Regions from separate parts of the Paenibacillus sp. J31R122 genome, predicted to be linked through region 2. Evidence: a T-box and tRNA genes for the amino acid it is inferred to sense, from the RefSeq annotation. Region 2 holds a T-box; the other holds one or more tRNA genes.
What was found. The T-box of region 2 lies ahead of pheS (phenylalanine--tRNA ligase subunit alpha). A T-box ahead of a tRNA ligase gene usually reads a tRNA of that ligase, here a tRNA-Phe.

Region 1 (11,912 bases), on a different contig from region 2:
CAGCTTTTATACCATTTGGCAACTTTGTGCTTGATTGGAAGCTTAAGAAGGCACAGGCCAAATATAGTGTGAAGCCTTTTAACTATGCGCTGCTCGTGTATAGTATTGTGTTTTTTTCCTTTTTTGATTTATTCTCACAACTGCCAGTCATGAGTACATTTGCGACTTCTGTCGGTGCTAGCTCGTTTGTTGTAGGATTTGTCATTGGGCTGTATTCGTTATCTAATACGCTTGGCAATATTTTATCCGGTATTATGACTGATAAAGTCGGACCTTTCAAAATATTAATGGTCGGATTGCTTTTATCAAGCATTGCTTTGCTGCTTTATCATTTTGTTGATCAACCCTTATTCTTAATAATCGTTCGACTCATACATGGTTTTGTCGCCGGGTTAATAGTTCCAGCTGCTTTTACATTCTCAGCTAATACGACGATCAATGATCAGCATGGAAAAAAAGTCGCCTTTACCGGAACATTTGTGGGACTAGCCGCTATTATCGGCCCTGCTTTCAGCGGAATAATGGCAAGCAAAACCTCCGTACCGTTCGTCTTTACTTGCGTAGCTATATTGGGATTTTCACTTAGTATCCTGTCAGCCATTTTTCTCAGAAAGTACAAGATAATGAAAAAAGGGAAGGACAATGCTGTCAATCAATCATCCGTCTCGATCTTCAATGCAGATGTAATAAAAGCTTATGGCGGTGCCTTTTTCTTAATGTTCTCACAAGGCGTGATCGCTTATCTATTACCCTTGCATGTTCAAACTCTTGGATATGATTCCAAATTAAGCGGCACCTTAATGAGTACTTTTGGAATCATTGCCGTTCTAATATTTGTACTTCCTACTAATCGTATTTTCGATCGTGTCGCTTCATCAATAACGATGGTCATAGGAGTTGGCTTAATGGGAATAAGCCAACTGCTGATTAGCCAATCAACAACGACAATAGCACTTTATTTCGTGTTAGGTTTATATGGAGTAGGCTTCGCCTTCTTGTTCCCATCTATCAATACGATGCTCATTAAAGCTACTCCAGCTGAGCTGCGCGGGAAAGCATATGGTTACTTCTACGCCTTCTTCTCTCTAGGTGTAGTTGCCGGTTCCTCTACGTTAGGCTGGCTGCCCTTCAACATAATCGAAGGGTTTATATTCACAGGAATCATACTTTTGCTATTTGCCGCTTTCGTCGCCTTCAACAAGCAAAGAGAACACGTATTAAACCACTAGCGAAGTACGTACAGTACCATCAATAAAACAAATCAACCACTTCCAGAGGACGTGGTTGATTTGTTTTATTGTGAAGTTCATTTAACTCGCTCTTCTATCTTGGGGTGTCGCCACCTTACAGGGACCTCGCAAGTCGAAAACCGAGATCATCAATTCGAAACGTAGGGTGACTCCGGCGGCGGCACGTCGACCCACAGCCCCTAGCCTCTTCCGCCCAGCTTCCACCTCGGAAAACTCTGTAGGAGCCATATACTTTCTCATCGTATAAATCCCAACACCATTCCCAAACATTCCCTAACATATCGTAGAGCCCCCACGCATTTGGCAGCTTTTTACCTACCTCATGTACCATGCCTTCAGAGTTTTCATGATACCAAGCTATACCATCAAGCTCGCCGTACCGATACCCAGTTGTTCCTGCTTTACACGCATACTGCCATTCCGCTTCCGTAGGAAGACGATAGCCAGCCGCTCCCCAGTTACAGACGACACTCTCACCATCATCACTTATCGAGTAATATTCCTTTAGACCTGATTGCTGAGATAGCAAATTACAAAATAAGATCGCATCCTCCCATGAGACATCCACGGCAGGAGCCTGAGATTCATCATTAGGTTCAACAGTCTTTTGTAATATTGAGTAGAGTAACTCTTTCGTGACAGGTACCGGTGCAAGCAAAAAAGAATTCACCTCTACCGTCCATGCAGTCTTTATTCGATCGTCCCTTAAATCAATATGACCAGCAGGAATTTTCACCATTGGATACTCAGCCTGACTACGCAGTGCTTCTATCACCTATCTTCCTCCCGTTCCATCTTCTACTTCAACATGCTTAACTTTTCAATCGCTTCTTGTTCGGTCGGCAAGAAAAAGAAATCATTTCCGCTATTACATTCATAGATGAAATCTTTAAGGCTTTGACTTGGATACACAGAAAAATCTCCAATAAAAGCAACCTTCACACGATAATTGATGAACTTCTGAAGGATTTCTCCTGCAAGGCGTGTTTTCAAATCGAAAAAGCTGTCACTCAGCACGGATTTGTTTATCATAATACGATCGCAGCCCGCTTCATAATGTACAGTTGCCATACCTACTATCATCGCTAGCTGCCCGTATGCAGCGGTTGGAGAAACCTCTATAGACATATGTCATAAAATCTACATAATAACTTCCAATTTGTCAATTTAAAATACAAACAAACACGTCCAGTTGGGCGTGTTTGGTATCATATGTATGGTGGAGACTAGGGGGATCGAACCCCTAACCTCATCGTTTTCAGCGATGCCCGCTCATAGCTTTACGGTCCATGCTGTAGCTGAAAAAGGTCAGCAATGACGCAGTGATCGCAACGATCCCTCCGACCCAGGAAACATCGATGAGTCCCTTATTCGTCGTGACAAATCCCCCAAGAGCCGATCCAAACGCGATTCCTACGTTTACGGATACAGGAACCAACGATGAAGCCAAATCTTTCGCAGACGGAAAATGTTTATCTGCTAAATCAATGAAATACAATTGCATGGTGGAGTTCATTGTATAAACAAAAAGAGCAATCAATAATATACTAATCAATGCCGTCACTATTGAATTAGAGGAAACATACAACGACGTGAGGATGGCAGCTTGTATAAGAAACACATACCGCAGCTTTCCTATCCCGTTTCGAATCGCTATTTTACCGCCAATTAACGTACTGAAGACGGAAACAACACCATAAAGTAAAAACACAAGGCTAATATACCGGTTAGGCACCGAGAGCACTCCTTGCAGCAGAGGAGTTAGATAGGTGTAAATGGTATATGTCGCTCCAATACTTAATGCAGGAATAAAAAATGCGATGACAATACGCGGATTGGTTAATAAACCGATTTGCTTTTGCAATGAACTCTGCGTACCCTTCAGCCCTTTGGGTATTGTCGCCGAGCTTGCGATTAGAGAAACAATTCCCAAAACTGCGGTAAACCAAAAGGCCATTTGCCAACCGCCCCATTGTCCGATATAGGTGCCAAGCGGCACCCCGATTACGCTTGCTATTGTAAAACCCGCAAATATAATCGAAATAACCGGCCCCCTTTTGTCGGCAGGCACCGTTTCACTCGCAACCGTCATTGCGAGTGCGATCAATACTCCGGTAACAACGGCAGTGATCATTCTGGAAGCAACAAGCAGTGCGTACGACTCGGATAAAGCGGTTATGATGTTGGCTGCAATAAATATCCCGATCAAGGCAAGCATTAACGGGTACTTGGAAAATCGGCTGAATATAGCCGTCAAGATTGGCGTACTTACTGCAAACGATATGGCAAAAATCGATACAAGGGCTCCTGCTGTTGAAATGGCGATATTCAAGTCATCTGACACTTCAGTGAGCAGCCCGACAATAACAAATTCACTCGTTCCCAAGACGAAAGTTAATAAAAATAAATTGAAGACCAGCAGCTTGTGTTGTTTCGTCAAAGGTGAATCTCCTCTCCTTATGATCTTCAGTCATGCTCTTTCTACAGCGATCTGGACCTCGGCAACGTGAGATTCCGGATCGCTTGATTTTTCATGGGGAAGACAGATTTCGCGACGCGGCTCATTCTCCTTAATGCGATATCCGTTCCGTTCGATCCATAATGCCAATTCCGTGCTTGCAGTACAGGGGCTAGTCGTCCGGCAAAGATGAATAAGCGTGGCCATCATCGGAACTTCCGGCAATCGTTTTACCGTAAAGGGAGGACGGCTCGGTAAATCTAGCGTCAGCGGACGAGCTACTTCGATGTCGATCTCATCCTCGCTATCTTCGCAGCCGTGCCAAAGTACAATTTGAGGTGTAGAGGACTGGATGGAATTCCCTAATTGATCGTCCAATTGTTGGAAAAGCTCTGGAATTTGCCTATGTGAAGATTTATGGCGGTAAGACAGCACAAGTTGAGGAGCAACCTCCTTCAGAATGATATCGTGTGAATTCAGGTTTTCACCTTCATTATCGATGAAACAAAGTCGTTCCTTGATTTGAGCAAGTCTGGCCAGCTCCTTATCCAAGTTAGACTGAATCTCGTTTTGCTTTAGCCGAAACATTCCCCTGATTTGTTCGAGTGAGATTTGCTCTCCTATCATCTGGCGAATTTGGTCTAATGAGAAGCCCAATTCTTTATAAGCTAGAATACGATTGAGTTGAAACATTTGCTCAGCGGAGTAATACCGATACCCTGTAAATTTGTCGGTGCGATCCGGCTTGAGCAAGCTCAACTGGTCGTAGTAACGAAGCGTCTTAACGGACACCTGGCTGATTTTTGAAAACTCACTAATTTTAAACATCACTACATCTCCTTGCTTAAGAAGTTCTATTTCCCCTTGGTCTTTACCGAGTATAACTCTCCTGTCAAGGGGAGAGTCAAGCTATACGGATATGCTGTTTTAAGTAAAGTAGATTTAGAAGGCCTTCCGACACCCATTTTGCACCTCAGAAAGAGGCTGTCCCAAAAGGTCAATTGACCTTTGGGACAGCCTCTGATTATTTGACGTTTTATATCGCAAGCCGTTCCATACACGCCTATATCAGCTTATGTCTATACCACTTGTCCCCTTTAAATCGCCATGCGAAGATCAATCCGCGTATGCCCCATTCAGCGACCATAGCCAGCCATACGCCCATCAGACCAAATTGAAGGGTAATTCCCAAAATATAGCCGAGAATGATACGGAACAACCACATCGAGAGCAAGGATGCGATCGAGGTGAATTTTGAATCCCCGGCTGCGCGTAATGCTGATGGCATAACAAAGCTTAATGACCACAGGAAAGGTTGTGCTATCGATATCAGCAATATAAGCGAGAATATCGCAGGGACAATCTCTTTTGGCGGAGAGTAAATACTGACTAGCAATGGATAAAAAGGCAATATGATAGCCGTTACCAGCACGAAAAATACGGTGGAAAGGCCCATAAAGGATTTAATAAATTTCCTTGCATCCTGGATATCTCTTCGCCCGATACACTGCCCGACAACTGTTACAACGGCAACGCTCAGTGCAGTTCCCCCGATTTGAAAAAGCATCGATAAGGAGTTGCTAATCGCATTGACCGTTATGGCTAATGTCCCTAATTGTACAATAAACGTTTGTGTTAATAATTTTCCTCCATTGAAGAACATTTGCTCCGCTGCAAATGGAATTCCGATGAACATAATTTTTTTTAAAATTGTAAAATTAACTCGCAGTGCATTGCTTATTTTAAAGCGGAGCGTCTGATTATATTTCAACAAATAGATTAATGAAGCAGCCATACCCAATACTCTAGCTAGAATCAATGAGATTGACAGTCCAATGACTCCCATATCAAATAACTTAATTAGTACAATGTTAAAACCAAAATAAGATAAATTCAAAATTAACGATAAGACCAGACAAGCCTTAGTCTCTGCAACACCTCTCAGAACGCCGGTCACAGCTTGATAAATGGCAATAAACGGATATGAGATACAACTGCCTATCAGAAAAATCTTCGCGTTGTGTAATACATCGGAATCAGCCTTGCCAAAAAGCAGATTTAAAGCGGATGTATGAAATAATATAACGAAAACACTGATCACTAAGGATACAATTGCTACCGCGGAAATGGCTTGCGATGCAGCCTTAGATACCATCTCTTGATTTCCGCTGCCTTTATATTGCGCCACAATGACTGTACCGCCTGTCGCAATAGCGACAAACAGATTAATAATGAACATATTAATCGAATCTACCATACTCACTGCACTGACAGCTGCAACGCCAGAAGAACTTATCATCGCTGTATTCATTAGACTTATCAGGACGATGAAAGCTGAATCCACAAATATGGGAATAATAATGGCGAAAACTTGTTTGTAATCCATTGAGTTTCCCGTGAAATATTTGTTTAATAAAGAAACGCTTTTTTGTTGAATACTTGATCCTATTCTAAGCAAAGCATCATCACATCTTTTCTTGAACTCTGTAGAGAGAGAACTCTCGTTGTCTAACTGCTTCGCATTATTATACCACTGCTATGCTAAGTACACGATTTTTTATTACATAAATCAGGTTTAGAGGAATATACCACTTCAATTATTTAGGTAAGTTTCTCTCAGAAACTTTATAGATTGGTTGATTAGTGCTTTTAAAACATCAATATCAATGTCTGCTACTTTGTTGATGTAGAGGCAGGCTTTTCCTGACGTATGTTTTCCGAAGTCCCGCAGCAACGTCTCTCGTTCCGTATCACCTGTCGCAAAATACAAGCTGATCTTTGCTTTTCTAGGTGAAAATTCTGTCGAAATTGAATTAATGCTACAGTAACATCGTATATTTACTTACTAATTATAATAGATAACTTATAATTAACATGTTTGTTTAATTCGATTAAAAATAAGTCTAATTCATGGTTGGATGGAAACCTACACGAAGGGTCTTTCCAACAGCATATTAGTACCTGACGATGGAGAATCTATCTCTTTATAATCCTTACTCTGGTCTTGGTTCAAAAAAAACGCAACCCTTATCAGGTTGCGTTAAATGTCTTTCCACGCGTTTTAGTCCAAGCCGTGTTCATTTCGAATATCGTACAAACCTTGAACCAGCAGTTCCCCAGGATCTCGGTTCAGCTGCAAATGTGTTAACAATAGATGCAAAGGAATCGCGCATACGTTATTTCCTTCTATGATCGTTGGAAATCCAGCTTCAAAAACCGGACCATGACTTTCGTTCCACGCTAAACCCGCATGTACCTGCTCTGGAGCAAACTCTTCACTTACAGCTTTTATACATTGCGGAACGAGTATTTTGTCGATTATCGCTTTAGCCTCGTCTTCGCTTGAAGCCGGTTGTGGAAGGGATTTCCCACCCTTGATTTCCATAAGATCTACGAAAAATGAAGCCATCCACACTGCAGGATCATTGCCCGATTGGAATCTGGCGATTAACTCGCGTAGAAAAAAACCGCAGGAATATACACTATCCAATTCGTCCTTAACATGAAATACAAAAACCGGGCCGTAAGCTTCCAAATTCAACACTTGTCCTTCAACGTCGTTAAACTGCCTTTTTAAAGCAACGAGGCCATTATGGTGGACAGCCTTTATAAGCTCTGCCCAATTCTCCTCGGTCATAGCAGTTTGCTTGCTGTTTGCTTCCTCGTTTATTGTCTCATTGTTCATTTTCACAGCTCTCCTGTCTCTTATCATACCATCTAGTCAGTTGCACCTCGTAATTCGCTCGGTAACCTTTCTGCAATCCTGGCATGTATTCCTCATTTGATTACTTCCATTATAGGCATGTATCCATTAATCTAGCAATCACTCTACTATAGCAAAATTCCTCCAACTAAAAAAACAACTTACGAAGTACTCGAATTCTTCTAAGCTGTTCTCAAATTAGGGAACATGAATCGTTCTTTGTACGACCAGCTTTAACATATTTAAGCTGAGCCACGATGATGACACTAATGATTACCAGAAGAAACCACGAGCTGATCTTACTGAAACTAACCATCTGCCAGGCTTGCTGCTGATCAGGGTATTTCCAAGCATCAAAAAATGTGGCTATATTCTCCGCTAACCAGATAAAAAAACCTACAAGGATAAAAGCAAGCGTTAAATGCATTCGATAAGTTGTAGTCCGTACTCGAAATATAATCCGTGTTTTCCAGAAGACAATAAACACAAGCGCCGTCAGCCACCAACGAAAATCGGGAATAAAGTGATGTGTGAAAAAGTTTAAATAGATGCCCCCTCCAAGCAGCACCGAAGGCGTAAACCCAGGCCAGTCTGTCATGTCCATTCGTAGTCTCCGCCATACCTGACACATAAAGCTTGCTACACTTGCATACATAAATCCGCTATAAAGCGGGACACCGAGCAGCTTTGTATAGCCAGGCTCAGGATATGCCCATGATCCCATCCATACCTTATATAATTCCAGCAACAAACCAATAACGTGAAATATACAGATTACTTTAATTTCATCACGTGTCTCTAATCCGCTGCGGTACATAAAGTATTGCACACCAAGCAGTATCAGTAGAATGGCATCATATCGATAAATGAAAGGTAACTCTATTACGCCTGAGAGAGCTAAAGTTCCAAAGATCGCAACAGGGAAAATACAGCTCATCGCCTGATGATAGCCAAAATGCAATAGTTGAATGATTGGTTTCAATTATGTTTATCTCCTCTCCATGCCAGTTATCAGTTTTAACTCAAGAATAAAGGCGAAATCACTTTTTAAAAAGAGAAAATTTCTCGTTTAATATTTCTTATTTAACGTATTTCTTAATGGATAGCTGTCCTGTATAGAAGCATCCTGCCCCTGTCAGCCAACAACAGAAGTCAAACACTTTAGATAGAGCGTAAAGATAAAAAAAACGACATCTCTGTCGTTTTGAAGGTGCTCTCGCGGCTGAAGCTGATGTTTCTGCCACTATCATTGGAATGAATTTCAAACCCAAAACCTCGTTAGTAGCTTCAGCTATCAATTGATGTTCCCGGTATTCCAGCTATACTCGTATTCGACTCCTGTCAAACCTCACCGTTAACGATTGACTTGATCGTCAACGATAATTCAAACCTACGCGAATGATTTTACCTAGATTTGTCACACATGGGCTCAGCTGAAGATCTTCTTATCTCTATTCTAAAACCCACCAGTAAATCGTAAAGTACCAAACAAATCCGGAACATGATAGTTAGCAATCCCGATCTGAGTCCAAGCTTGATAATGCCGCATCCCGCTTCGATCATCATCGATGCGGAAGAAGTTCACTCTCCACTCCGTTCCATGAGTGAGATACTGCTTAAAATTCGGAAATGGAATGGTGAGCGTGTAAATCCTTTTCTCACCCACCACATCAACTGAGGTGACAAGGCCCTTCGTTTCCCAGTCGTGATCCAGCGTGAATGCAAGTGGATCGTCCTCATTATCATGAGTAACCCAGACGTCGAACACAACATTGTTAGGGCTAACTACAATTTCAGCATATTCCTTACCGAGGCCTGTATCATCTATGAAAATCTCACAAACGTCCTGATCCTACAACGGGTCATTTCGGTTCTTAAAATCAGAGATACTGCAAAAGTGCCGTTATATCAATACTTTCTCACCACCGACACACAGCACTCCACATGACTCGTCAGTGTAATCTTGCGATACAAAACTATTTTAATCGGTCTGTATGATGGTTCTAGGCTACCCCTGACTCTTTTTCCCAACGATCACCTCCCTTTCTTCGGCCTAGGATGCAATGGCGCATGGCGCATCATCGGATAAGTGGCGAATAAAGCAGCCAGACTCACGAACCCAATTAAAGTAACAACCTCCATGGCATTCATCTCGATCGAATACCCATTGAATATGCTTGAGAGAATTTTTCCGTAATATAGAAATAAACCGAGGATCGTCACGGACATGAACATGACCAAAACGCGCGTGAATCCCACCCTGTACAAAATTGCGCTTATGAGAAAAGTAAATCCAAATAAAGCAAAACCGACCATCAAGTCAACCCACAAATAAGAGAAAAATTGATACTCTTGCAGAAATAGTCTCGCAGGATGCAGGATTTTCGCTTCAACCATATACTGCTTAAACACGGTCACCAACACATATTGACAAATATTCAGGCACAATATGGTCAATGAGATTGCAGCCAAACTTACGCTGTAAAACACTTTCATGAATTGTACACGCGTGCTTCCTGACGCTATTGCAAGTGCAAAAAGCTGCTTGAAGCCAATAATTGAGAATAAGGCAATAAAGAAATACGCTGGCCCTGATATCGCAGCAATTGTAGTATCATTAAGTTTGAAGATAATTGCGAGGATAATCCATACGATAGTTAGTGGGATGGTTATGAACAGCAGTAATAACTTTCCATAATACCAATATACCTCCTCAAACACTAATCGAAATACACCCTTCCATGAACTCATGCAATCACCTCCGTATCTTCTGTAATATTCAGCAAGTAGTCCTGCAAATCTACTTTGTCAATCGACAATCCAAGATTATGAGCTTGTTCCTTCCACTGCTTCGTGTATGGAACATCAAGCATGACTCTGATTTTTGACCCAAGTGCAGTTTGCTCCAGCACCCTATGATCGTTGACGATGCTCATTATCGTATTCTTTTCACCAGCAAGCCATATTCCTTTCTCGCGAAGGTCTTCAATCGGTTGATGAAGCAACAGCCCACCATTATGCATAACAATCAATGCATCACATAGTGGTTGGACTTCTTCGATATGATGCGTCGAAATCAGAATGAGACGAGGCGTTTCCTCATGGCTTTCTCTTAATGCTTGATACATTTGTTTCCGCACCGCGGCATCCAAACCATTCGTCGGCTCGTCAAGTATCGTCACACTCGCATGGCTTGATAGTCCAATAATAAACTGGAGTGCGGACTTCATCCCTTTTGACAGCTTGGATATTTTCTTGTGTTCATCCAGTTTGAAGGTTTTAACTAGTCTGTCCGCGGTAGCTTGATCCCAATTGGCGTTGAAGTACCGCCCGAAGCGAAGTGCGTCATGCACGCTCCAAATCGCACTAAACGGATGATCCTCTTGCATATAGCATATATTCTGTATAATTGCAGAATTGCCGTACGGTGCTGAACCATTAATTTCAATAGCTCCACAATCAGGCCGTAGATGACCAGCAAGAAGCCTCATCAGCGTTGTTTTGCCTGCACCGTTACGCCCCCATAATCCCGCGATCACTGGCTCATTCTCTTCGAATGAGATACCTCGCAGAACTGAAACTTTATCATATGAATAAGTTACCTCGTTTACACGAATCATTCATTCTCCTCCTCGATCAATTGAACAACTTCTTGCACACTTAAACCAATTTTTTTCGCTTCTTCTAATAGTGGCATAATATATTCTTCACGATATTGCTTCTGCCGTTCCTTTAGTAATTGCAGCTTTGCTCCATTCTCCACAAACATGCCGATGCCGCGTTGTTTGTAAATAATCCCTTTATCTGCCAATTCCTGAAGACCTCTTCGGACAGTCGCCCGGTTAATGTTATAGAAACGCGACAATTCATTCTCGGATGGTACTTGTTCCCCTTCCTTCAGTTGTCCTTCTACAATCTCATCCATAATCATTTGGGCAATCTGCTGAAAGATCGGCTGAGATTCATCTAATGTCGTTTTCATCAATAACCGCCTTTCCGATCTAACAATCGAATACTTGTATGGTTGGTTACCCATATATACAACTATACATGTCATGAGAAATTTTGTAAATAGAACTTTATCTATGCGTGTCCATTGCAAGACTCTCCCCTTCATTGCTACTTCACTTTGCTGATTTACTTTCTGAAGATGCCCATTCGATGAAGCAGGTCGCAGAGGTTAGACGCATCCCAGCAATCCTGAAAAAGCAAGAAAGCCGACCTAAAGGTCGACTTTCTTACTTCTATATTGCTATTGGTAGTAGTAAAACAGGTAATGGTGTACTCCTAGCTGAGCTAAGCCCCCTGTTACCCATAAGCAATACAATTGAACGATGCTGTCACATCTCATCTATTCCTTGCGAACCATCAATATTGGGCACTCTACATGTCAGGAGTGCTGAAAAATCAATACAAAAAAACGACCTTTCGTTGCCTATCTTCGAACGCCAAGTTGTCCCATTCCTATTTTATATTCAGTCCTTCCGCAGGTAGTTGCAGC
Region 2 (11,912 bases):
CCATGCGGTAAAGGCCATAGCACTATGAAATCAAAACTAATTGTTATATAACCAGTCGCTAAATACGTTTAACAACAATATGGCTCCTTAAGCCTAAGCCACGGTTAGCTGTATATACCAATGCTGCCGAATAAGTCGTGAATGACTACGTCTCGTAGGTTCACGGCTTTTTGTTATGTTTGCGGGAATAGCAGCATAACATATAGGATCTGTTAGTCTCTATTCGCATAAGTCTAGCCCAAATATAATCACAGCTTAACAAATAGTTAAAAAACTTTGATCGCGTAGACTCTTCCCCTGCAGTCTGCCCTTTGTTAAAATAGTCACCACATAAACCATGAATGGAGGAATTGTATGGGATCATTAAACAATCGAGTTGCCATCATCAGCGGGGCAGGCACAGGACTTGGACGCGCAGCAGCCATTTCCTTCGCATCAGAAGGAGCCAATGTCGTTCTTCTAGGACGTCGCAAGCAAAAGCTTGAGGAAACCGCGATTATCGTAAAAGATCGTACAGGTAAAGAAGCGCTTGTGCTGCAAACCGATGTGTCCGATGAGCATCAGGTACAGGAAGCTGTTGCTGCTGTGCTTCAACAATGGAGCCGAATCGACATTGTGCTGAATAATGCCGCTGTTCTTGAGTCTGGCACCGTAGTAAAGTTAACTTCTAACGAATGGCAAAATCAGATCGATACGAACTTAACCGGACCTTTTCTCTTAAGTAAAGCTGTAATACCAGCTATGCGTAAAGTGAAATACGGACGAATTATAAATATTACATCCGGTCTTTCCTGGAATGGAGCAGGCGGTTATGCCGCTTATAGCGCAGCCAAAGCCGGGTTGGAATCGTTAACGCGCACGCTCGCCGATGAAGAGCATGAGCATGGAATCCTCGTTAACTTATATAATCCAGGCACGCTCCGCACCGAAATGCATGCCACTGGCAAAGACCCTGCAGTCGTTACTCCTGATCTTATTCGCTTAGCTAATCTCCCGGCTGGTGGCCCCACCGGCACGCTTGTTTCCTACGGATAATGCTAATTAGCAGAAATCATATAAACATTCGATTCCAGTTAATCACCTATAGTATCAAGAAATTAGCACTCCTATGTCCGCTAATTTTATGAAAGTCATTATTTATGGCCAAGAAAGTAACGCTTCAATGCACGCTAATATTACGAAAGTCACCATCAGTCACCAATCTCATCTTGGTGACTTATTTTAATCCATACCAAAACCAGTTCAAAACTGAAATCAGCCGTTGACAGCTAGTGAGTAAGCTGGCTTGCTCTTCATTAGTCGTATTTGACTGTATTTCATACAATCAACTCCACATCAAAACATCGTATTTCGACTCAGACTGTATTTTATACAAGCTAATCGTCCGTTTTGCAGAAAAAAAGCTTCTCACTATCTATTTGATTGTATCTTTTCCATTCAAACACATAAAAAAGAGAAATATCAGATGTTTGAATGGACAATATACATTCTACATGCCTAATTTTCACGTTCGTTGAACTAGGACGTTGATAACTTGTTGCCTTGACCTAATTCCAGTTCAGCAATAGTCAGCTCTTCTGAACGGTGTGACGAATGCGCTATTCTAAACACTATTCTGCTTTCTCCTTTGACGCCTGAGTACACAAAGTTTTGGAATCCATTCCTATTAACCAACGAATTCTGATCTATTCCAAACAACTCTGCAGACTGACTATCTACTCCATTTGACAATAAAATCTTCACTGTCGGATCCATTTACGATCTCTCCTAATAGCATTAAGCCCAATTATAATACCATACTCACTCGCTATTATTTGGTAGAAATTGATTATATCTAAATGGTATCGTGTATCTATTGTGTATCCGATTCCTGTTAAGCCTTATAACCTCCGCTTACATCATAACGATCCAACAGAAAATATTTAATCTTATCCGCTACAAAAAAACCGCAGTGTCAGCAAAGGCATTCACCCTTGCTCCCACTGCGGCTTTGTTGTTATCTTGTTAGCTTGTTAGCTTGTTAGCTTGTTAGCTTTGTTCGATTAGTTCAATCCACTCGTTGTACTCCGTTTGCAGCTTGGAATACTCGTTTTTGAGCTTATGATGCTGTTCTTGTAAATGCGTATGATCCTCTGCTAGTCTCTCAGCAGTTCGTGCAGCTTCATCACGCTCGTAGGCTAATGATTCCGCTATCCGCGCTGCTTCATCTCGCTCGTTAACTAGCTTTTCTACCGTACGTTCCGCCGCATCTCGCTCGAGAGTAAGCTTTGAAGTATGCTCGCTTAGCTCTTCCTTCAGCTCTGATGCAGCTGCCGCCTCTTGCAAGGCTTGCTCCAATTGATCGAGCAGCGCCTCTCCGTCAGCTTCCTGAGCTTGCTTCTCAAGCACAAGTCTCTCAGCCTCGGCTGCCGCTTGATCCGCATATTTCTGCTGTGCTTGAAGCAACTCGCTTAGCTCCCGCTCACGGGCAGCGGCTGCTTCAAGCTGCTGCGCCGCAATTCGCTCACGAGCCGCAGTTAGCTCAAGCTGCTCGGTCAGCTCCTGCTCCTTTGCCGCTAGCTTTTCCAGCTCAACTTTGGCAGTTTGCTCGCCTTGTGCGCTGGCCGAAGCTGCCTGCTTGATTTGCTCAAGCTGGACTTGCAGTTTTTGCATGCTTTCATCATGATCATGCTGCTGCAGCAAAAGCTTCTCCTCTTGATTTGCTGCAAGCTGCTTATAACGCTCTTCATGCTCGTCTATGATTTGCTTGATGAATGCTTCGTGCTCCGCAGCTGTTTGTTTATTGCGCTCTTCTTGCTCAGCTGCTTTATGTTTAAGCAGTGCTTCTTGCTCAGCTACTTTTTGATTATAACGTGCTTCATGCCCGGCTGCTGCTTGTCTATTGCGAGCTTCCTCTTCAGCTGCTTTTTTCTTGAGAAGTGCTTCATGCTCAGCTATTTTTTGATTATAACGTGCTTCATGGACAGCTATCGTTTGCTTAAGGATTGCTTCATGCTCTGCAACAGCTTTCATATAACGCTCATCGCGCTCCGCTATCGATTTCTTATAGCGTTCCTCGCCTTCAGCAACCACCTGCTTAAATAAATCATCATGTTCTGCTTCAGTAAGCTCAAGCTGCTCGGAATGCTCTCTTCGAAGCGACTCTAACAGTTGTGCATGCTCCTGCTCACGCAATGCCAGCTGATCCTCATAAGCTTCTTGAAGTGTATGTCGCTGCTTCTCAAGCTCTTCTCTCAGCGCTTGCCGGCGTTCATCCATATCTTGTTTATGTGCAAGCTCTAACTCTTCCTGCTCCAGCTGAACCTGCAGCAGCTGCTCTTCTTGCTGCTTGTATTGTTCCTCCAGCAGCAGCATTTTTTCTTGCTGCTGACGTTCAGCCTCCTGCGATTCGTTCAAGCGCTGCTGCAGCTCTGATGAGCGCTTATCAGCAGCAGATACATGACTCCGCTCATGCAGGAGCTTCTGCTCTAACTCCTCAATTCGCTCAAGAGCATGACCCTTCTGTTCTTGTAATTGAGTAAGCTCATCTCGGGTTCCATTAAGTTGCGCTGCTTGTAATTCTCCTTCTTGCTCTAGCTGCGCATATGAAGTTCGGAAATGCTCCTCTTGCTCCATCGCCTGCACAAGCTGCTCTTCTGCTAATGCAATACGAAGATCTAACTCTTCTTTATCTGTTATCCAGCCTTGCTTCAAATCAGCAACCTGATCCTGCAGACGGCTTCGTTCCTCAAGCCAGCCATTTCTACGTCGTTCAAGATCCGCACGGAATGCTTGCTCTGTATCGACTTCTTTCGTCTTCCACGCCTGCTCCCGTTCCTCATTCAGACGCGCTTGCTCTAAGCGTTCAGCATCTGCTGCCGAAATCCAGCTTTGCTCGCGATTATCCCATTTAGTCTGCCAGCTCAGTGCAAGCTCTGTCAGCAACGCGTCTTTCTCCGCTGTCACTGCAGCTAATTCTGCTTCCTTGTCTGCAGTTAAACGTGTAATCTGCTCCGTCTTCTCAAGCTCCAGCGCTGCTAGCTGTTCAGACTTCTTCCGTTTAATAGCTTCAAGCTGCTCCGCTTTTTGTCGTTCAAAAGCTGCAAATTGTTCTTCCTTCTCTAACTCAAGAGCAAGTAGCTGCTCGTCTTTTTCTAATTCAAGCGCTGCCAGTTTCTCGTCTCTCTCTAGTTCAAGAGCTGCCAGCTTCTCGTCTCTCTCTAGTTCAAGCGCTGCCAGTTTCTCGTCTCTCTCTAGTTCAAGAGCTGCTATCCTTTCGTCTTTCACTAGTTTAAGCGACACTAACTGCTCATCTTTCTCTAGCTCAAGCGCTAACAGCTTTTCGTCTCTCTCCAGTTCAAGAGCTGCTATCCTCTCGTCCTTCTCCAGCACAAGCGCTGCAAACTTCCCGTCTTTCTCCAATTCAAGTGCTGCCAGCTTTTCATTCTTCTCTAGTTCAAGCGCTGCCAGCCTCTCATCCATCTTACGACCAAGCACAGCAAGCTTTTCTTCTCTATCGCGAATCAAATTAGCTACCCGCTGTTCATTTTGCTGCTTAAGAGCAGCTGTCTGATCCTCAAACGACTTAAGCGCTTCTGCAGCGGCTGCTTGCTGAACAGTTGCTTGCTCTGCCGCCATCTCCAGCATCTGCGCGATATCCGCTTCTGCGGCAGCCTTTGCCGCTTGAATTTGCTCAGTTGACTCTCGCTTTGTCTCGATTAACGATGCTTGCAGCATTGCCGCTTGCTGAGTCGCCTGCTCAAGCTGCTGGCTCATTAAGACCAGCTTAGCTTCTTCCTCTGTAAGTCTTGCATTCTCGCGGCGCAAACGAAATACTTCCTCTGTAACTTGAACAGTCGCAAGCACAGCAAGCTTCGGCATATCCAGTCGCGGATAACCTTTAGCCAGCTTCTTCATGCTCTCGTCGATCGAACTGGCGACTCGCTTCATATATTCTACATTGGTGTGACCTTTTAGCTTATATTGAACTCCATATATATCAACTGTTACTACCGTTTGTTCAGTATCCATTAAGGCGAATCCTCCTATTATCTAAGTTGCGCCTCTTAGTCTAGCAGAAACGAGCGCATTATCCGTAATTTATGGATGATGCGGTTTCGCGTTGAAAGATAAACAAAGTATCCAAAGAAATCATACCTCTTACCTTCCTCTAAAAAAAGTCGCATCGAAGCCCACTAGGAACTATTTCGATGCGACTTTGAAGGTTTCCTGCCTACTTGCGTAATTCCGCTGCAAAAGATTGTTCTAATTTTAAAACAACCTTCTCGTGCACAGCACTGACCTCTTCATCTGTCAATGTACGCTCTCCATGACGGTATACAAGGGAGATTGCAATGCTCTTCTTGCCCGCGCCCAGCTTCTCTCCTGTAAACACATCGAATACTCGTACGGACTCCAGCAATTCACCAGCAGTACTCCAAGCTGTACTAGTCAGATTAGCCGCCGCTACCTCTTGATCAACGACAACAGCGATATCTCGCTGCATAGCCGGATAACGAGGAAGCACCTTATAAGCAATATCCGAATCCGCCAGCTCATAAAGCAGATCGAGACCTATTTCAAGCACATACGTATCCGCTAGATCAGCTTCAAGTTGAAGTCCAGGATGCAATTGCCCCACATAACCTATTACTTCTGGTCCTTTACCCGCGTCGATTAGAACAGCTGCTGTTCTTCCTGGGTGGAAATGCTCTGGCTGAGCCGCTTCGTATGTTACACTGGCTGTTAAACCAAGCACCCCGAATACCGTCTCCAAAATCCCCTTCGCATCATAAAAATCAACCGGAACCGCCTTGCCACTCCATTGCGCCTCTGTGCGATTTCCTGTTAAAAGCGCTGCAAAGCGGTGCTTCTCTTGTGGCAAACGAGTAAGCTGCTCCTCATCGGTATGGAATACGCTGCCGATTTCAAATAATGCCGCGGATTCATTTTTACGATTACGGTTGTATGCCGCTGTTTCCAGCAGCTGTGCTATAAGCGTAGTCCGCAGCAAGCTGCGATCTTCACTCATCGGCATTGCCAATTGTACGGGCTTCGTATTCTCAGCTAACACCGGGAACAGCTTAGTGCGCTCAGGCCCAGTGAAGGAATAGCTTACGACCTCATGCAAGCCAGCATCTGACAATCGTTTACGCAGTTCGCGGCGAATCGCTTGCGGCTTAGTAAGCGAGCCCGGTATAACATCTCCGTGAACAAGCGTTGTAGGAATGTTATCGTAGCCATATAAACGGGCAACCTCTTCAATTAAATCAACAGAACGGGTAATGTCGCCGCGACGTGTCGGCACATTCACTGTGAATAAGTCATTACTAGAAAGCTCATATTCAAAATGTAAACGGCCAAATATCGTCTGTACTTCAAGACGAGATAGATCCGTTCCAAGATAGCTGTTAATTTTATCTAAAGATAGGTCAATTTTTGTTGTTTGAGCCTCGCCAGTAGAAACCTCAACGATTCCATCCGTAACAAGACCTTCAGCAAGCTCGGCAATTAGAGCTGCAGCGCGGTCAAGTGCAGGAATCACTCTTGCTGGATCTACTTCCTTCTCGAACCTTATACTTGATTCCGAGCGCAGTCCGAGCTGACGTGACGTTTTCCGAACTGTTCCGCCGTCGAATCTTGCCGACTCCAGTAAAATATTAACAGTTGAATCCGTTACTTCTGTGCTAGCTCCGCCCATAACGCCCGCAAGCGCTATCGGATTAGTACCGTCCGTAATAACGAGCATATGAGGCTCAAGCTTGCGCTCTTGATCATCGAGAGTTACAAGCGTTTCACCTGAGTTCGCAAGACGAACATCAATTCTTCCGCCCGGCAGACGATCTGCGTCGAAAGCATGTAACGGTTGGCCATATTCAAGCATTACGAAGTTGGTTACGTCAACGACGTTATTAATCGGCCGCACGCCAGCGGCGATCAATTTATTTTGCAGCCACAAGGGAGAAGCACCGATTTTAACATCTTTAATATAACGAGCTGAATAATGCGAGCAATGCTCAGGAGCGCTAATACTTACAGATACGAGACCGTCCGTTTTCACAGTACTGGCCGGTATAGACGCATTTGGCAAAAGAACCTCGCGTCCCGTTAAAGCGCCGATTTCATAAGCAACGCCAATCATACTAAGACAATCCGAACGATTCGGAGTCAGATCAAGCTCAAGCACTTCATCATTAATTGCTAGAACGTCGCCAATTGATGCGCCGATCGTTGTTGATGCAGGCAATACCAGAATTCCTTCCTGCTGATCCTTCGGCAGCAGCTTTTCATTTAGACCAAGCTCTTTTGCCGAACAGATCATACCTTGTGATTCAACGCCGCGCAGCTTCGCGCGTTTAATTTTGAAGTCACCAGGAAGTACTGCTCCAATAACAGCTACAGGAACAAGCTGCCCCGCATCGACATTTTTAGCGCCACAGACGATTTGAAGTTCTTCTCCCGTCCCGACGTCAACTTTACATACGTTCAGCTTATCCGCATCCTGATGCTTTTCTTTCGATTTAACATAGCCGACTACTACGCCAGTCACGCCCTTGTTGCGGGATTCCACGACATCGATTTCAATACCGCCGCGCGTCATCTTCTCTGCTAGCTCTTCCGCTGTGTAGCCAGAAAGATCGATATATTTATTCAACCATTGATAGGATACATTCATCGTTTTTCTTCCCTTCTCTCTTTGTTACATTCTCGCAAACTGACTTAAGAAACGCAGATCGTTCGTATAGAAATGACGAATATCGTCAATGCCGTATTTCAATAACGCGATACGCTCAACACCCATACCAAATGCAAAGCCGCTCACCTCTTCAGGATCGTAGCCGCCCATTTCAAGTACGCGCGGATGCACCATACCGCAGCCTAGAATTTCAAGCCAGCCTGTATGCTTGCACATCCGGCAGCCTTTTCCGCCGCATTGGGCACAGCTTACATCTACCTCAGCGCTTGGCTCTGTGAATGGGAAGAAGCTTGGACGTAGACGAATTTGTGTTTGGGAGCCGAACATTTGCTGTGCAAACTGCAGCAGCGTCCCTTTCAAATCGCTCATTCGAATGTTTTTGCCGATAACAAGTCCTTCGATTTGATTAAATTGGAACGAATGAGTCGCATCGTCATCATCGCGGCGGTATACTTTACCCGGGCAAATAACTCGAATTGGCGTTTCGCCATTTTTGGCTTTCATTGTTCGCACTTGTACCGGTGACGTTTGCGTACGCATCAATATATCATCCGTAATGTAGAACGAATCCTGCATATCGCGAGCCGGGTGATTCTTCGGTAAGTTCAACGCTTCAAAGTTGTAGTAATCGGTCTCAACCTCTGGACCTTCCGCTACTGTATAGCCTAATCCGATAAAAATATCCTCAATCTCCTGTGCCACTTTGTTCAACGGATGAACAGAACCTGTTGGCAATTGCTTGCCAGGCAGCGTTACGTCAAGCGTCTCCGCAAGAAGTCTATTATTTGTTTCAGCTTGTTGGAATGCGGCCTGCTTCTCTTCGATTACACTCTCGATTGCCGCACGAACCTCATTGCCAACCTGACCAATAACCGGACGCTCTTCCGCGCTGAGTCCGCCCATGCCGCGCAAAATCTCAGTCAACGCGCCCTTTTTTCCTAAGTATTTAACACGTAAATCATTTAACTGCTGTGGGTTTTCCACTTGCTGCAGCTCTTGAAGCGCTTCTACGCGCAGCCCTTCCAAACGTTCCTTCATTTTTCTTCGCCTCCATATCATCTTTCCTCAATCATTCAAGCGTAAACGGCTGGCGCCGTCTTTGCGGTAAAAGCATTCGTTCCGCTGTGAAATCTAGGCGGAGTATAAGCGTGAAACTTTTACTTTCCTATATTTGCACAAAAAAAAGGCCTCTCTCCCTAAAGGGACGAAAGAACCGTGGTACCACCCTAATTTGAATTACTGCCTGGCCTTAGTGCTCGTAAATGACTAAAATAACGTCATCCTTTGCACTGACGGAAGCTTGTAATTCCTCTAGCCCCATAACGGCGGGAACCGTACGCACCCTACTTGCGCTTCGCGGCACACCGCTTCGGCGTTTCAGGGGTCTGCTCCGGAGTGAACTTCAGCAGCCTTATTTCACAAAGACACTCTCAATCAACGGTGTCTTCTCCCTGTGCGAAAGCACTGCTTACTCTTCTCCATCATAGCTTTACATCGATTATGATACATTAATCTATATTATATGCAAACATCAGTCACGATGCAACAATTATGGTTCATTAATACGTTGTTTTCTCTAAGTTTATTTACGAATCAATTCTCATCATCATTTCTTCCAATAACCGAATACGTGTGACTTTTCTCCGTTGTCGAAGCAAATCGATTGAACAACAAAGGGCAAATCACAGCTTCTTTATATAACAGCATTGTACACAATTCAAAAAGGGCTTCCCTAAAAGGTTCGTTAAACCTTTTAGGGAAGCCCTTTTTGAGAATAGCTTAACCTATCAATCCGCTGCGCTCTACGCTTTCTACGAAATAACGTTGAGCAAACATATACAATAGTACGATCGGAGCAATAAACAGCAGCTCCCCCGCATTTTTTATCATATAAGCATATAGTGGATCTGTCATAGAGAACGAAGCCCACATAATTGGAAGCTTTGTCGATAGTACTTCCGAAGATGTCAGGAATAGAGAAACGAAATAATTGTCATTCCACTGCCATACGAACGAGAACAGTAGAACTGTTACCATCGCTGGTACCGCGTTAGGCAACATAATACGCCAAAACGATTGAAATACGCTGCATCCATCAATGTAAGAAACCTCTTCCAGCTCCTTAGGAAGACCTCGGAAAAACTGAATGAATATGAAGATAAACAAACCACTCTTTATTCCCATTCCGGTAGCTGACTGAAGGATGAAAGGCCAATAGCTGTCTAGCAGATTAATTCCCTTCTGCCCGGTGAACAATTGGACAAGACCCAAAACATCAAAGTAACGATAATTTAGATAGGTCGTGATCATAATGGTTTGTACAGGAACGATAATCGTAAAGAGCACGCCGCCGAATAATAACTTGCTCCCTTTAAAGGCCAGCCTAGCAAAACCAAATGCTGCCAAGGAGCAAGAAACGACCTGTAAGATCGTCGAGATCGTTGCAATAGCTAAGGAATTCATAAATACTTTTGGATAACTAAGTGCTTCAAAAGCAATCTTAATCGTATCCAATGTGAAGTGTTTAGGAATCCAAAGTACGGTTGAGTCATACAAATCCACACGATCCTTGAATGACACTGAAAGCTTGAAAAACAATGGGTATAAAATAACAAAACAAAACCCGATCACAAGTATCGTTCGAACGGTTACCCAACTCCAATGCTTACTCCAATTAAGCAAGTTGAATCGCCTTGCACGTTCTCTCCATGCTGCTGTGCTTGAATGGTGGGCCAGCTTCACAGTCCCCCCCCCTATCCTGTTAGTCTTGATAAAACACCTTACGTGAGACGAGTCCCATTGTCACTACTAGAATAAGCGATACGATAACGAAGTACACCCATGCCATCGCTGCGCTCAAGCTGAAATTGAGTGATACAAACGCAGTGTCCGATATCATTTTGCTTAATGCATTAGTGCTGTAGGAATCAATAACGGTATAGACAATATTCGTCAACATGATTGGACTGAGCATTGGAAAAGTGATTTTCCAAAACGCTTCGTAGCCTGTCGTTCCTTCAATTTTTGCTGCTTCGTAAAGAGAAGGAGAAATGGACTGGAGCGCTGCAAGGAAAATCAGTATCTGAACACCAGATGAACTAATAATCTCATAAATCCGATCAACTGAATCGGTTATATAGAATATTAACCCACCCCCGACACCAGCTTCAAACAGCAATCTCTCCAACTCGAAGCTAGTAAATGAAAATGCTCCGCCCCCGCCCTCAGGTGATGCACCTGTTATCGTCGAAGCAATGGTTGCCATCTCGCCGCTGCTCTCTAGTGAAAGTACGGGTGCTGCAAGCATGACAGGAAGGAAAAAAATAGCTCGTGCAAATACCCTTCCTCTAAACTTCTGATTAATCAACGTAGCAACGAACAAACTAAAAATCGTGATGGACGGCACATTGATCAAAAGATCAGAAATCGATTCAACCAGTGTTCGAGTAAACGTGGGATGCGACGTAAATAACTCCTTGTAATATGAAAACCCTTTATACTCTGTAATGAAGCCGCCTTTTCCAAGCGTTAGCCCATTTAAGCTGTATATAAAGGATTCATACAACGGAATGATAAATAAGAAAACGAATCCTAGAAACCACGGTAATACGAATAACATGCCTAATCTAGACTTTTTCTGCTGAAGCGTCGGAATTTTACGCATTATCATAATCCACCGCCGATCACATGGTAACCTTCTGCCTCAACAGAAATACTTTCAACAGTAACCGCTGTTTTATTGTAGTTTACTATTACTTTTTTACCTTTTTCAAAAGTCGTCTCGTATACGCCATCCGCTAACTTACGGTGGCCTGTAATCGTTTGGTCCTGTACGTCTTTCAGAACCGCATTCGCTTCGTTATAGAGCTGTACCGCTTCCTCAAACCAATCCATATAGTGAGCAGAATACAAGTCATTTAACTTCGTGTCCCGAATTACGGAAGGTTGTGCGTAGAACCATTGATAGTATACATTTGACCCCGTCTCAAGTGTTTTAAGCAAGGCAGCTTTACTATTCTGATCACGCTCGTGATTCAAAGGCGTTCCCGAATAGTCTACATATCCATGCAAAACAATGGAGAAGAAAGGGATCTCTTCAGCAGCAATATTAAATTTACTGCTCGTAAGCGGTGCATCAACAATCGTCTTCGCATAAGGCAATGTGTAAGCATTACCTCCGCTAATCATAATATTTTCGGCTTTGTTCTTAATCAGTTGCAGGTTTTCACCTATTATC

Region 1: it encodes a tRNA-Phe, which carries the amino acid that the T-box ahead of pheS (phenylalanine--tRNA ligase subunit alpha) is inferred to sense. The anticodon was not compared.

Annotation. Positions count from the first base shown of each region.
Region 1 covers NZ_JBWDNM010000003.1:213,267-225,178, reverse strand. Annotated here, with positions in the region: gene AC0YN7_RS07265 (MFS transporter) at 1-1,229, shown strand, start outside; gene AC0YN7_RS07260 (formylglycine-generating enzyme family protein) at 1,345-1,989, opposite strand; gene AC0YN7_RS07255 (DUF4180 domain-containing protein) at 2,049-2,378, opposite strand; tRNA gene AC0YN7_RS07250 (tRNA-Phe) at 2,468-2,537, opposite strand; gene AC0YN7_RS07245 (MFS transporter) at 2,509-3,690, opposite strand; gene AC0YN7_RS07240 (MerR family transcriptional regulator) at 3,721-4,536, opposite strand; gene AC0YN7_RS07235 (MATE family efflux transporter) at 4,772-6,094, opposite strand; gene AC0YN7_RS07230 (DUF1801 domain-containing protein) at 6,302-6,544, opposite strand; partial or broken gene AC0YN7_RS07225 (Lrp/AsnC family transcriptional regulator) at 6,547-6,639, opposite strand; gene AC0YN7_RS07220 (hypothetical protein) at 6,770-7,393, opposite strand; gene AC0YN7_RS07215 (DUF817 domain-containing protein) at 7,605-8,393, opposite strand; gene AC0YN7_RS07210 (hypothetical protein) at 8,868-9,179, opposite strand; gene AC0YN7_RS07205 (hypothetical protein) at 9,446-10,162, opposite strand; gene AC0YN7_RS07200 (ABC transporter ATP-binding protein) at 10,159-11,031, opposite strand; gene AC0YN7_RS07195 (GntR family transcriptional regulator) at 11,028-11,393, opposite strand.
Region 2 covers NZ_JBWDNM010000011.1:106,903-118,814, forward strand. Annotated here, with positions in the region: gene AC0YN7_RS18775 (cupredoxin domain-containing protein) at 1-51, shown strand, start outside; gene AC0YN7_RS18780 (SDR family NAD(P)-dependent oxidoreductase) at 355-1,035, shown strand; gene AC0YN7_RS18785 (hypothetical protein) at 1,519-1,755, opposite strand; gene AC0YN7_RS18790 (hypothetical protein) at 2,029-5,010, opposite strand; gene pheT (phenylalanine--tRNA ligase subunit beta) at 5,213-7,654, opposite strand; gene pheS (phenylalanine--tRNA ligase subunit alpha) at 7,679-8,713, opposite strand; T-box leader at 8,873-9,169, opposite strand; gene AC0YN7_RS18805 (carbohydrate ABC transporter permease) at 9,455-10,417, opposite strand; gene AC0YN7_RS18810 (carbohydrate ABC transporter permease) at 10,437-11,339, opposite strand; gene AC0YN7_RS18815 (DUF5696 domain-containing protein) at 11,342-11,912, opposite strand, start outside.